Linked DNA regions of Methylosarcina fibrata AML-C10. The protein of the gene in region 1 interacts with the protein of each later gene in a pairwise test. Links are inferred from orthologs where the notes say so. Each region holds a gene or a part of one and is shown on either strand. Other genes may lie near its edges.

Evidence for each region.
Region 2: the proteins of uvrB (region 1) and uvrA interact in binary tests that used the Escherichia coli proteins (3 or more experiments, as listed by UniProt). The link is inferred for Methylosarcina fibrata AML-C10 from one-to-one orthologs.

Annotation. Positions count from the first base shown.
Region 1 is NZ_KB889965.1:1,461,618-1,469,529, forward strand. What follows is about bases 2,357-5,324. They hold uvrB (excinuclease ABC subunit UvrB), read right to left. Parts: upstream 4,860-5,324; coding sequence 2,853-4,859; downstream 2,357-2,852. Other genes in these bases: arcC (carbamate kinase), read right to left, coding at 2,357-2,708; A3OW_RS0107000 (pyridoxal phosphate-dependent aminotransferase), read left to right, coding at 4,967-5,324. In the rest of the region: A3OW_RS24290 (hypothetical protein), read left to right, coding at 1-139; A3OW_RS0106985 (cyclic 2,3-diphosphoglycerate synthase), read left to right, coding at 385-1,743; more of arcC, read right to left, coding at 1,776-2,356; more of A3OW_RS0107000, read left to right, coding at 5,325-6,148; A3OW_RS0107005 (VOC family protein), read right to left, coding at 6,272-6,712; A3OW_RS0107010 (ion transporter), read right to left, coding at 6,738-7,631; A3OW_RS24295 (DNA-3-methyladenine glycosylase I), read right to left, coding at 7,628-7,912. UniProt on the Escherichia coli protein: The UvrABC repair system catalyzes the recognition and processing of DNA lesions. A damage recognition complex composed of 2 UvrA and 2 UvrB subunits scans DNA for abnormalities.
Region 2 is NZ_KB889965.1:3,230,537-3,236,924, reverse strand. Bases 2,557-5,978 are described here. They hold uvrA (excinuclease ABC subunit UvrA), read left to right. Parts: upstream 2,557-2,895; coding sequence 2,896-5,778; downstream 5,779-5,978. Other genes in these bases: A3OW_RS26530 (GNAT family N-acetyltransferase), read right to left, coding at 5,757-5,978; lpxH (UDP-2,3-diacylglucosamine diphosphatase), read right to left, coding at 2,557-2,740. Outside these bases: A3OW_RS0115190 (methanol/ethanol family PQQ-dependent dehydrogenase), read right to left, coding at 1-1,740; more of lpxH, read right to left, coding at 2,015-2,556; more of A3OW_RS26530, read right to left, coding at 5,979-6,344. UniProt on the Escherichia coli protein: The UvrABC repair system catalyzes the recognition and processing of DNA lesions. UvrA is an ATPase and a DNA-binding protein. A damage recognition complex composed of 2 UvrA and 2 UvrB subunits scans DNA for abnormalities.

The DNA.
Region 1 (7,912 bases):
CTATGTCCATCCCGGTACGGAAAAGGTCGTGCCGTGGAATGTCGAGTACGTGGATCCCGCCTACGGTCCGGCAATTTACAGTTACGATCGGGCGCAAAAGAACGGCGAGGTAAAAGTATTACCGTTCCTGTATCAATGATCTTTGACGGAAACGCCTTCCCGGAAGCGAATATCGAAGAGTTTGTCGGAAATGACCGTTAAAAACTCTCGTCCGTTGCTGCTTTAACCGGGAAGGCGTTTCTACCAAGAAACATTCATTAAAATGGACAGACGGCTATCCGGAGCGTCGGTTTATCTTTTTCTGAAAAATATATAAAGTAAAGCGGACCCGTAACTTTTTCCGGATGCCGTAACCCTTTCGGCAACGAACGCCAGGCTCACAGCATGACTTGCACCAAACCGCGCATCAAAGTCGTCATCATGGGCGCCGCAGGGCGCGATTTTCATAATTTCAACGTCGTTTACCGAGACGATCCGTCGACCGAAGTCGTTGCCTTTACCGCCGCCCAGATTCCGGATATTGCCGGTCGGCGATATCCGCCGCTGCTGGCCGGACCCCATTATCCCGGCGGCATTCCGATCGCCGATGAAGCCGATTTAGCCGCGCTATGCCGTACCCATGCGGTCGACCGGGTGATCTTTTCGTACAGCGACGTCGCGCACGAGCAAGTGATGCACAAAGCCTCTCTGGTGCTGGCCAACGGCGCCGATTTCATGCTGCTGGGCCCGAACCGGACCATGCTCCGGGCCCGCGTTCCGGTGATCGCCTGCTGCGCCGTGCGCACCGGCTGCGGCAAATCGCAGACGACGCGCTGGCTGTCGCGCCGGTTGAAAGCCTGCGGCCTCAAGGTGGCGGTCATTCGTCACCCGATGCCTTACGGCGATCTCGAAAAACAGGCCGTGCAGCGTTTTGCCGACCGAAGCGATCTGGATCGGGCAGACTGTACGATCGAAGAGCGCGAAGAATACGAACCGCATCTGGCGGCCGGCAACGTCGTATTCGCCGGCGTCGATTATGCCAAAATCGTCGCTCTGGCCGAACAGGAAGCCGACGTCATTCTTTGGGACGGCGGCAACAACGACTTTTCGTTCATCCGCCCCGACCTGCACATCGTTCTGGTCGATCCTCTGCGTCCCGGCAACGAAACCAGCCATCATCCGGGCGAGGCGGTGTTGCGCATGGCGGACGTCGTTCTGATCGGCAAAGTGAATTCGGCCGCCGAGGCCGATGTTCAGAAGGTCGCCGACAACGTGCGGGCGATCGTTCCCCAGGCGCCGGTGATCCGCGGCGCTTCGATCGTGCAATTGAGCCGGCCCGAACGGGTTCGGGGGAAACGGGCGCTCGTGGTCGAGGACGGTCCGACGCTCACGCACGGCGGCATGCCGTACGGTGCGGGCTACGTCGCCGCCGTCGAGGCGCGGGCGGCCGAAATCGTCGATCCCAGGAATTACGCGGCTCCGGAGATCAGCGAAATCTACCGCCAATACTCTCATATCGGCAAAGTTCTGCCGGCAGTCGGCTACCATCCCAAACAGTTGCTCGACCTGCAACAGACCCTCCAGGCCGCCGACGCCGACGTCGTCGTAACCGCGACGCCGTGCGATCTGGCCGCCCTGATCGACATCGGCAAACCGGTCGTTCGGGCCGCTTACGAATACGCCGAAACGACGGAGCCCGGCCTTGGCGAACTGGTCGAATCGTTTCTGATGAAAAAAGGGTTGATAGCGGCCGAAACACGGTAGGCCTTGTCCGGGCCGCTAATAAGAATTTTGGGCTACGGTCGGCAGTGGATCCCATGGCAATCCGACGAGATCAGGGTGCCGGCAGTTCCTTTGAGAATATTCCCCGCCTCGTTCAGTCGGCCGATGCCGGCCCGCCCTCCGGTCCGTTCCACGAATTCGCAGGCGGCCTCGACTTTCGGCGCCATCGACCCTTCGGCAAAAATTATTTTCCGAAGGGCTTCCGGAGAAGCGGCGCGGACCGGTCGGGCTCTTGTCGCGCCCCAGTCCAGATACACGGCATCGACGTCGGTCAGCATCAGGAACAGGTCGGCGCCCAGCTCGCGGGCCAGCAGCGCGCTGGCCAGATCCTTGTCGATGACCGCTTCGACGCCGGCCAACCGCCCCTGTCCGTCCCGCACGACCGGAATGCCTCCGCCGCCTGCGCAAATCACGATAATGCCGGCGGCCACGAGCAATTCGATCACGTCGAGTTCCAGAATTCTCCGGGGGCGCGGCGACGGCACCACACGCCGGTAATTTTCTCCGTCCCGGGCGATCTGCCAGCCACGATCTTTTACCAGTTTGTCCGCCGCCGGTCCGGAGTAAACGGGACCGATCGGTTTACCGGGTGCGGCAAAAGCCGGATCGTCCGCGGCCACTTCAATCTGGGTCAACAAAGTGGCGCAGCGGCGCGATGCGGGCAGACGGTTGCGCAGCTCCTGTTCGATCAAATAGCCGATCATGCCTTCGGTTTCGGCGTCGAGAATATCCAGAGGATAACTTTCATCGGGATTGTAGGCCGCGCCCTGCAATGCCAGCAGGCCGACCTGCGGGCCGTTGCCGTGAGTGATGATGAGCTCGTGCTTGTTGGCCAGCGGCGCCAGCGCGGCGGCAGCGGCCTGAACGTTTCGGCGCTGGTTTTCCGGCGTCAGGGCTTCGCCCCGGCGCAGCAGCGCATTGCCGCCCAACGCGGCGACGATTCTCACGGCGCGTCCCCTATCCCTCGTCCGGCGCCGAAATGCCGGCATCGGCCGTACAGTGCATCAAACATCGGATTCATTCTCTTAAAAGAAAGAAAACTCAAAATCAGGCCGTCCCTGTCTCTAAAAGCCCTGGTTCATGCCATACCGCTAAACCAGAACCCGCTCCTGCAACAACTTGATCTCGTCGCGGATTTTCGCCGCCTGCTCGAACTCCAGATCCTTTGCATGCCGGTACATGGCTTCTTCAAGCTGCCTGATTTTCTTGCCGAGCTGCTTCGGCGTCATGGCCTGATAATGCGGCTGGGCTTCGGCGACTTTTTTACCGGCGATAGCCGGCGCAAATCCCGAACCCGGAATGGCGGTCTGCAGAATGTCGGTCACCGATTTATAAACGGTGGCCGGCGTGATTCGATGGTCTTCGTTGAATCTCCGCTGTTTTTCGCGGCGCCGCTCGGTTTCGTCGATCGCCTGCTGCATCGATTTGGTGATCCGGTCGGCGTACAGAATCGCCTTGCCGTGCACGTTGCGCGCCACCCGGCCGATGGTCTGCACCAGCGATACCGTGGAGCGGAGGAAGCCTTCCTTGTCGGCGTCCAGGATCGCGACCAGCGACACCTCCGGAATGTCGAGGCCTTCGCGCAACAGATTGATCCCGACCAGTACGTCGAACTGGCCGAGGCGCAGGTCGCGGATGATTTCGACCCGTTCGACGGTTTCGACGTCGGAGTGCAGATAGCGGACCCGGATGCCGTGTTCGCCGAGGTATTCGGTCAAATCTTCGGCCATGCGCTTGGTCAGCGTGGTCACCAGCACCCGTTCTTTCAGGGCAATCCGCTTCGTGATTTCCGACAACAAATCGTCGACCTGGGTCGTCGCCGGCCGCACTTCGACTTCGGGATCGAGCAAGCCCGTGGGCCTGACCACCTGTTCGACGAAAACGCCCGAATGCTCCTTTTCGTAAGGACCCGGCGTCGCCGAAACATAAATCCGCTGCGGCGATTTGAGTTCGAATTCAGCGAAGGTCAAGGGCCGGTTGTCGAGCGCCGAAGGCAGCCGGAAACCGTATTCGACCAAAGTTTCCTTGCGCGATCGGTCGCCCTTGTACATCGCCCCGATCTGGGGAACGGTGACGTGGCTTTCGTCGATCACGATGATCGCGTTGTCGGGCAGATAATCGAACATCGTCGGGGGCGGCTCGCCCGCGCTCCGTCCCGACAGATAACGCGAATAATTTTCGATGCCCGAACAATACCCCATCTCCAGAATCATTTCGATGTCGAATAGCGTTCTTTGTTCCAGGCGCTGCGCTTCGACCAGCTTGTTCAACGAGCGCAATTGCTCGAGGCGCTGCTTGAGTTCGATTTTGATCCGGTCGACCGCGGTCAACAATTGCTCGCGCGGCGTGACGTAATGGTTCTTCGGATACACGGTGTAGCGGGCCACTCGGCGCAAAATTTCGCCGGTTAGAGGATCGAACAACGACAGGCGCTCGACCTCGTCGTCGAACAACTCCACCCTGAGCGCTTCCTGATCGGACTCCGCCGGGAAGATGTCGATCACTTCGCCGCGCACCCGGTAGGTGGCCCGGCGCAAATCCAGATCGTTGCGCGTGTATTGCATTTCGGCGAGGCGGCGCAGAATGCTGCGCTGATCGATTAGATCGCCCTTGACCAGATGCAGCACCATCTTGAAATAGGACTCCGGCTCGCCCAGGCCGTAGATCGCCGACACAGTCGCCACCACCACGGTATCCTCGCGTTCGATCAGGGCTTTGGTCGCCGACAGCCGCATTTGTTCGATGTGTTCGTTCAGCGACGCATCCTTGTCGATATAGGTATCGGAGGCCGGCACATAGGCTTCCGGCTGGTAATAATCGTAATAGGAGACGAAATATTCGACGCTGTTTTCCGGAAAGAACTCCTTCATTTCGCCGTACAACTGCGCGGCCAGGGTTTTGTTGGGCGCCAGAATCATCGCCGGGCGCTGCACCTGTTGGATCACATTGGCGATGGTGAAGGTTTTACCGGAACCGGTGACGCCCAGCAGAGTCTGATGGACTTCGCCGTCGCCGAGGCCTTCGATCAGTTTTGCAATCGCCGACGGCTGGTCTCCGGCCGGCTGAAACCGGCTGTGCAGTTTAAATTCTTTTTTCACTCGCTATTTACTCGAAAAATTGTTTTTTAACAACAGATTGTTAGCAAATTCGGACACTTGGGGTATAATTCCCTATGTTTTTACACATCGATTTTACACGGCGGAACATGAGCATCAAACTTTCTAACAGAGTCCAGTCAGTCAAACCTTCACCCACTCTGGCGATTACCGCCCGAGCCGCGCAAATGCGCGCGGCCGGCAAGGACATCGTCGGCCTCGGCGCGGGCGAACCCGATTTCGATACGCCCGAGCACATCAAGGCGGCCGCCGTTCAGGCACTCGCCAAAGGCTTTACCAAATACACCGCTGTGGACGGCATCCCCAGCCTGAAAAAAGCCATCATCGACAAATTCAAAAAGGACAACGGCCTGGACTATCAAGCCAAACAGATTCTGGTATCCTGCGGCGGCAAACAAAGCTCCTTCAATCTGACCCAGGCTTTGTTGAATCCGGGCGACGAAGTGATCATTCCGGCCCCGTTCTGGGTTTCCTACCCCGACATGGTGCTGCTGGCCGATGGCGTTCCGGTAATTATCGACACCACCCAGGCCCAGCGGTTCAAAATTTCGCCGGAGCAACTGCGCGCCGCGATCACTCCGAAGACCCGGCTGATTTTCATCAACAGCCCGTCCAATCCTTCCGGCATCGCCTATACGCTGGACGAATTGAAGGTCTTGGGCAACGTGCTGAAAGAGCATCCGAACATCATTATCGCCACCGACGACATGTACGAGCACATCCTCTGGAAGGAAGGCACTTTCGTCAACATTTTGAACGCGCATCCCGATCTGTACGACCGCACCGTCGTGATGAACGGCGTGTCGAAAGCCTATTCGATGACCGGATGGCGCATCGGTTACGCGGCGGGGCCGGCCGACCTGATCGAAGCGATGACGACCGTGCAGTCGCAAAGCACTTCCAATCCGACTTCGATCTCGCAAGTAGCGGCGGAAGCGGCGCTGACCGGCGATCAAAGCTTCATTCACGACATGTGCGTCGAATTCAAGCAACGCCATGATTACGTGGTTGCCGAACTGAACAAGATCGACGGCATCGACTGCATGGAAACCGACGGCACTTTTTACGTCTTCCCCAACGTCGAAAAACTGCTGGCGCGCCTGGACGGGATCGACGACGATCTGGCGTTTTCCGAATATCTGATCGAACAGGCCGGCGTCGCGCTGGTGCCCGGCTCCGCCTTCGGCACGCCCGGCCATATCCGGATTTCGATCGCCACCAGCATGGCCAATCTGGAAAAAGCGCTGGAGCGGATCCGAAACGCCGTTTAAATTTCATCGCGGGCAAAATTTATTTGCCCGCGCTTCAAGGTCTTGGCCTTTCAATCCGGGCAAAGCCAAATCGTCTACTCAGACCGGACTGCCTTTATCGGGCAGTCCCTTTCCCGATGTTGATCACCAGCTTCCGGTATTCGCCATCGATGCCCACGGTTCCTGCGGAGCCAAAGCTTCCCCTTTCTGTAAAAATTCAATCGATATCAGATCGGGCGAGCGCACGAAAGCCATGTGGCCGTCACGGGGCGGCCGATTGATCACGACGCCCGCTTCCATCAGTTTTCGGCAGGTTTGATAAATGTCGTCGACTTCAAAGGCAAGATGGCCGAAATTGCGGCCGCCGGCATACTCTTCCGGATCCCAGTTGAAAGTCAGCTCGATTTCGGGCGCGTGCGTTTTCTCCGCCTGCTCGGTATCGAGCGGCGCATGCAGATACACCAGGGTAAAACGTCCGGCCTCGCTGTGATAACGTCGGCTCTCGACCAGCCCCAGTTTGTTGCAATAAAAGTCCAGCGATTCGTCCAGATCGCGCACCCGGATCATCGTATGTAAATAGCGCATGGCATCGGCTCCTGATTGAAGATATTTAAGAATAGTCACCCAATTGATGACCGCAATATTTGCAGAATTCCGCGTCGAAATCATGGCCTGTTCTGCCGCAATCGGGACAGGCGTCGTTTCTGATTTTTTCCTCGTTGTACGTTTTGATCAGTTCGGCGCTGTAAATGCCGGTCGGCACCGCAATGATGCCGTAACCCATGATCATGATGAGCGACGCCAAAAACTGGCCGAGCGGCGTTTGCGGAGAAATGTCCCCGTAACCCACGGTGGTCAGGGTGACGATCGCCCAGTAAATGGAGACCGGAATGCTGGTGAAGCCCGCCTCGCTGCTTTCGACGACGTACATCAGGGTGCCGCAGACCACCACCAGCATGAGCACGGCGTAAAGAAACACCGTGATCTTGCGGACGCTTTTACTTAACGCCGCCATCATCAACTGGGCTTCCGACAGATACTCCGACAATTTGAAGATCCGGAAAATCCTGAGCAGCCGAAGGACCCGGATCGACAGCAGACCCTGGCCTCCGGGAACCACCAGAATGAGATAGGACGGCAGAATGGCCAGCAAATCCACCAGTCTGAAGAAACTTTTAAAATACAGCCAGGGCCTTCGCACCGTGATCAGACGAAGAACGTACTCGATCGTGAACAGGACGGTGAAAAACCATTCCATAACAAAGAGCGCCTCGGTATGACGCTTGTGAATGAAATCGACGCTTTCCAGCATGACCACCAGCACGCTGAGCAGGATGCAGATGCTCAAGCCCAGATCGAAAATTTTCCCTTTCAGCGTCTCCGAACCGAAAATGATGGTGTTCAGGGATTCCCGCCAGGGAGAGAGGGAATTTCCTTCGTTGTAGCGAGCTTTATTGCTTGGCAGATTCTTTGCCGGCCTTTTATCGTGCCGTTGGAAACTCATCTTTCGTCTGAAAAATCGAGAGTGCGAGGAAACCGGGTTTTAATTTCATGATGCCTGAAACAGTCGATCGTATGATCGTTGACCATGCCGGTCGCCTGCATGTGGGCATAACAAATCGTGCTGCCGACGAACTTGAAACCTCTTTTCTTGAGATCGTTGCTGATGATCTCGGAGACGCGGGTCGACGCCGGAAGTTCCTCGTGGCGGGTCCAGGCGTTGTGTACGGGCTCGCCGTTGACGAATCGCCAGATGTACTCGTCGAAACTGCCGAACTCCTGTTG
Region 2 (6,388 bases), 1.8 Mb from region 1 along the record:
TTCGAGACCGGCTGCGATGCCGATACCTGCCCAGCCGCCGATACCCGACAGTACGCCGACATATTGTTTGCCGTTATAGCTCCAGGTGTTGACGTTGCCGATAATGCCGGAAGGCGTTTTAAATTTGTACAGTTCCTGCCCGGTCTTTGCGTCGACTGCTTTCAGGTAGCCTTCCAGCGTACCGTAAAATACCACACCGCCGGCGGTGGCAACAGAGCCTGACCAGACGGAAAACGGCTCTTTGTTGGACCATACGATCTTACCTGTTTTTGCATCATACGCAGTGAACTGGCCGAGGTTGGTCGAACCGTCGGGTTGTCCTGTCATGACGTCCGCACCGGCAGGCATCATGGTCAGGGTCGCGCCCACATAAGGCTGACCGGCTGTGTAGGAAACTTCGAACGGCTCGTAGTTCATGCACAGGTGATTGCCTGAAATGTAGAACAGCCCGGTTTGTGGAGAGTAAGACGTAGGTGCCATGTTTTTGGCACCCAATGCGGCAGGGCAGGCGCCTTCGGTAGTGACGTCTTCACCGTTGTGCTCGGTGCTGTATTTTGGCACGCCTACCGGACGGCCGGTAGTCATGTCGACATGGGTCAGCCAGTTGACCGACTTGTCGAATTTTTCGGCAACCAGCAGTTCGCCGTTTTCACGGTCCAGGGTATAGCCCACACCGTTACGGTCGAAATGTACGATGGTTTTGTGCATCTTGCCTTTGACTTCCTGGTCGACCAGAACGGTTTCGTTGATGCCGTCATAGTCCCATTCGTCGTGAGGCGTCATCTGGTAAACCCATTTCACGGCTCCGGTATCCGCGTCGCGAGCCCACAAGGACATGGACCATTTGTTGTCGCCTGGACGTTGAGTTGGGTTCCAGGTGGACGGGTTGCCGGAGCCGTAGTAAATCAGGTTCAATTGAGGATCGTAGCTGTACCAGCCCCAGGTGGTGCCGCCTCCGATTTTCCATTGATCGCCTTCCCAAGTGCCGGTGCTTGAGTTAGGACCGACCGGAGTGACTTTGCCGTCTTTCCAGGTGGTGGTTTTGCTCGGATCGATCAGCGTGTCGGAGTCCGGACCCATGCTGTAGCCTTTCCAGGCCAATTGGCCGGTCTTGATGTCGTAAGCCGCCAGGAAGCCGCGGACGCCGAATTCGCCGCCGGAGATGCCGGTCAGCACCTTGTCTTTAACGACCAACGGCGCGTTGGTGTTGGTCATGCCCAGTTTCGGATCGCCGTTTTGCACGCTCCAGATCCGTTTGCCGGTTTTGGCGTCCAGTGCGGTCAAAACGGTATCGGATTGTTGCAGGAAGATTTTGCCGTCGCCGTAGGCCAGACCCCGGTTAACGGTATCGCAACACATGACCGGAATGGTGACGTCCGCGTCTTGAGTCGGAGTGTATTCCCAGATCACGGATTGGGTCTTTTGATCTATCGCGAAAACGGTATTGGGAAAAGGTGTGTGAATGTAAAGAACATCGTTTACGACCAATGGGCCGCCTTCATGACCACGTAAAACACCTGTAGAGAAAGACCAGGCCGGCTGCAGGTTCTTTACGTTAGAGGTATTGATTTGATCGAGTTTGCTGTAACGGGTACCCGAGTAGTTGCCACCCCACATAGACCAGTTCGCAGGGTTTTGTGACAGTTGGTCAAGATCGCTGTTAGCAGTTGAAATAGCTGGCGCGGCCAAGATTGACGCCACACTTGAAGCAAGCAGCCAACTTTTTAAAGGCTTCTTCATATTTTTTTCTCCTGGTATTTTGTTATGCCACAAAATACTGATTATGTTTTTTTGACTAATATTAGTTTTGGGTGATGTTTAATGTTCTGCTCGTGATCAAAACAGGTCACTCCAGCTGCGTAGATTTAATGATTTTCCTTAAAAAGTCAACCCTTAATAGACTCGGACCGCAAGGCAAAAAGCGAAAGGCCAAAAAAATTATTATCTTGCGGATTCGGTCCGGGGCTATTTGAAGAATGAATCGCCGAACACCCTTACCGGAAATTCCGGAAAATCAGATTCGTTCGATCCTGTAACCTTCGCCGTTCCAGCATAAAACCTCGGCCGCGTCCTTTTTCCAGTCGGCCAGCACGAAGCGCTGGGCAGGCTGTTCGTCGATGCTCAAACGATGTACGGCGGGACGGTGCGTATGGCCATGGATCAGCCGCAAGCAGCCGTGTTCGCGCATCGTCCGAACCACGGTATCCGGATTGACGTCCATGATTTCCCGGCTTTTCTTCCTTTTGTGCAAAAAGCTGCGGAAGCGGTACCAGCGCGCGCCCAACAAGCGCAGCGCCAGCGGCTTCGACAGGATCGAGCGCCGCCATTCGGGCGTTCGGGATTTGGCTCGGAACGCCTGATAAGGCAGGTCGTCGGTGCAAAGAAGGTCGCCATGGGTCAAGAGCGTGGCCACGCCGAACAGATCGATCACCTCGTAATCGCCGAGCAGGACTACGCCGGTGTCCCGGCAGAATTTTTCGCCGAGCAGGAAATCGCGGTTGCCCAGCATCAGAAAAACTTTCGTTCCCGAAGCGGTGAGCCTTCTCAACTCTGTTTTGACGGCATCGTTCGGTGGCGTCGAGTCGTCGTCTCCGATCCAGGAATCGAACAGGTCGCCCAGGATATAAACGGCGGCGGCCTGGGGTGCACGCTCTTTCAAAAAACGGAGAAAACGCCGGGTGATCTCGGTTTTTTCGAGAGAGATGTGGAGATCGGAAATAAACAGAATTTCGTTGTTCATGGACAAGCGAGCGAATTGAGAAAACGGAAAGGCCGATCGTGTTGAATAAGGCGGGCCTATCATAATGGCTGCGTCCGCTTTTACCAACCGGAGTTTGTGTTGAAGATAAATTTGATCGTATAGTATGGAGTTCTTTCAATAGCAGGAATCTTTTGATGGATACCATCAGCATTCGCGGCGCCCGTACCCACAACCTGAAAAACATCGATCTCGATCTGCCTCGGGACCGGCTCATCGTCATTACCGGACTTTCCGGTTCGGGCAAGTCGTCGCTGGCTTTCGACACGATTTATGCGGAAGGACAAAGGCGCTACGTCGAATCGCTCTCCGCCTATGCGCGCCAGTTCCTGTCGATGATGGAAAAGCCCGACGTCGACCATATCGAGGGACTGTCGCCGGCGATTTCCATCGAGCAAAAGTCGACCTCGCACAACCCCCGCTCCACCGTCGGCACCATCACCGAAATCTACGATTACCTGCGCTTGCTCTATGCCCGGGCCGGCACGCCGCGCTGCCCGGAGCATCAGGTGTCGCTGGAAGCGCAGACGGTCAGCCAGATGGTCGACCAGGTTCTGGCGCAGCCGCAGGACCAGCGCTGGATGCTGCTGGCGCCGGTGATCAACGAGCGCAAGGGCGAGCATACGCAACTGCTCGACGATCTGCGCGCCCAGGGCTTCATTCGCGCCCGCATCGACGGCATCGTTTACGATCTCGACGAAGCGCCGGCGCTGGAGCCTAAAAAGAAGCACACCATCGAAGCGATCATCGACCGCTTCAAGATCCGCGACGACATCACCCTGAGGCTGGCGGAATCCTTCGAGACCGCGCTCAGGCTCGCCGACGGCAAAGCGATCGCGGCGTGCCTGGACGACGGTGCGGAACTTCTTTTCTCCGAACGCTACGCCTGTCCTCATTGCGGTTACAGCCTGACCGAGCTGGAGCCCCGCATCTTTTCTTTCAATAATCCCAAGGGCGCCTGCGGCAGTTGCGACGGCCTGGGCATCCGCGAATTTTTCGATCCGGAGCTGGTCGTGCACAACCCGGACATCAGCCTCGCGGGCGGTGCGATCCGCGGCTGGGACCGGCGCAATGCGTATTACTATCAAATCATCTGCTCCCTGGCCAAGCATTACGGCTTCGATCCGGAGCAGCCCTTCTCGGAGCTGTCCCGGGAGATCCAGGCGATCATCCTGTACGGCAGCGGCGACGAAGAGATCGAATTCAAGCTGCTCAGCGAATTCGGCTATTCCAAGAAGAAGCGACACCGCTTCGAAGGCATCATTGCCGTCATGGAGCGGCGCTATCACGAAACCGACTCGCAACTGGTCAGAGAGGAACTGTCGAAGTATTTATCACAAAAGCCGTGCAGCGTTTGCGACGGAGCGAGATTGAACATTTCCGCGCGGAACGTGTTCATCGAAAATCTGCCGGTCCATCATCTGACCGCCTTTCCGATCCGGAAGGCGCTGAATTTTTTTCAGCAGCTCAGCCTGCCCGGTAAGCGCGGCGAAGTGGCGGTCAAAATCATCAAGGAAATTCAGGAGCGGCTGGAGTTTCTGGTCAACGTCGGCCTCGACTATCTGACCCTGGACCGCAGCGCCGAGACGCTTTCCGGCGGCGAAGCCCAGCGCATCCGTCTGGCCAGTCAGATCGGCGCGGGCCTGGTCGGGGTCATGTACGTGCTCGACGAGCCTTCGATCGGGCTGCACCAGAGGGACAACCAGCGACTGCTGAATACGCTGTTCCGTCTGCGCGATCTCGGCAACACCGTGATCGTGGTCGAGCACGACGAAGACGCGATCCGTTCGGCCCAGCACATCGTCGACATCGGTCCCGGCGCCGGCGTGCACGGCGGCCGCATCGTCGCGCAAGGCAGCGTCGAGGACATCGTCAATACGCCGGAATCCCTGACCGGGCAGTATCTGTCCGGGAAAAACGGCATCGACGTGCCCGCCGCGCTGAAGCCTCCGGACCCGGACAGGCGGATCGTCGTCCGCAATGCCCGGGGCAACAATCTGAAAAACGTCGACATCGCCTTTCCGGTCGGCCTTTTAACCTGCGTGACCGGCGTTTCCGGCTCCGGCAAATCGACGCTGGTCAACGACACCCTGTTCTGCCAGGCCGCGCGCGTGATCAACCGCGCCGGCGCCTTGCCTGCGCCCTGCGACGGCGTCGACGGGCTGGAGCATTTCGACAAGGTGGTCGACATCGACCAAAGTCCGATCGGCCGCACGCCGCGTTCGAATCCGGCGACCTACACCGGGCTGTTTACGCCGATCCGCGAGCTGTTCGCGGCGACGCCGGAAGCGCGCTCCCGCGGCTACACGCCCGGACGCTTCAGCTTCAACGTCAAAGGCGGGCGCTGCGAGGCCTGCAAGGGCGACGGCGTGATCAAGGTCGAAATGCATTTTCTGCCCGACATCTTCGTCAACTGCGAAGTTTGCCACGGCAAGCGCTACAACCGGGAGACGCTGGAAATCCGCTACAAAGGCAAGAACATCCACGAAGTGCTGGCGATGACCGTCGAAGACGCGGCCGAGTTCTTCAGCGCGATACCGGCGCTGGCCCGGAAACTGCAAACGATGACCGAGGTCGGCTTGAGCTACATCACGCTGGGCCAGAACGCCACCACGCTGTCCGGCGGCGAGGCGCAGCGGGTCAAGCTGTCGAAGGAACTGTCCAAGCGCGACACCGGCAAAACGCTGTACATTCTCGACGAGCCGACGACCGGGCTGCACTTCCACGACATCAAGCAGCTCCTGGCGGTGCTGCATACCCTGCGCGACCACGGCAATACCGTCATCGTCATCGAGCACAACCTGGACGTGATCAAGACCGCCGACTGGATCGTCGACATGGGACCCGAAGGCGGCGATGGCGGCGGCCTTCTGATCGCCGAAGGCACGCCCCGGCAGGTCTCGGCAAACCCGGTCTCCCATACCGGCGTTTATCTAAAGCGGTTTTTCGAGACCGATCAGCCTGCGCAAACGGTCAAGAAAAGGGCAGCGAGTGAAGGTCACAGCGCCAGTAGCCAGTAGCTTCGCTCGGAGTGGTTGGCGTCGGTGACCGGCAATTCCCTGAATCCCAGCTTTTGATACAGATTGCGCATGCTGATCATCGAACGGTCGGTGCGCCCCAGACGGTAAGAAAATCCCTGCCGGCGCAGCTCGTCGAGCAAGGCCAGCGAAAGCCGCTCGGCGATGCCTCGGCGCCTGAAGCCGGACCTGACCGCCAGCCCGCTTACGTAAAATACCCGCCGCCCGTTCTCGCAGAGATAATCCAGCGCCGCCGTGCCGGATATGTCTTTTAACGTCTGCTGATGCCCGTTGCCTTCGCCTGCGGCCAGTTCCTTGCCCAGCACATAGCCGACGATCCGGCCGGCGTCCTGCTCTTTGGCTGCGTACAGCAGCGCGCCCTGCCGCATCAGCTCGACGCCCAGACCGAAATGGATTCGCGACGCCGAAAAATGCTCGTGCCACGGCGGCTCCCGAAACGCTTCGACGATCAGTTCGGCCAGTTGTTCGATCGCCGTGCCGGATTCGTCGGCTCGAAGGTCGGCCAGAGTCAGGCGGGTAATTTCGATGGGGTTGTTGTTTAAGGACATATTGGGTTACCTTCAGAATACAACTATTTGCCGCTGATAGTAAG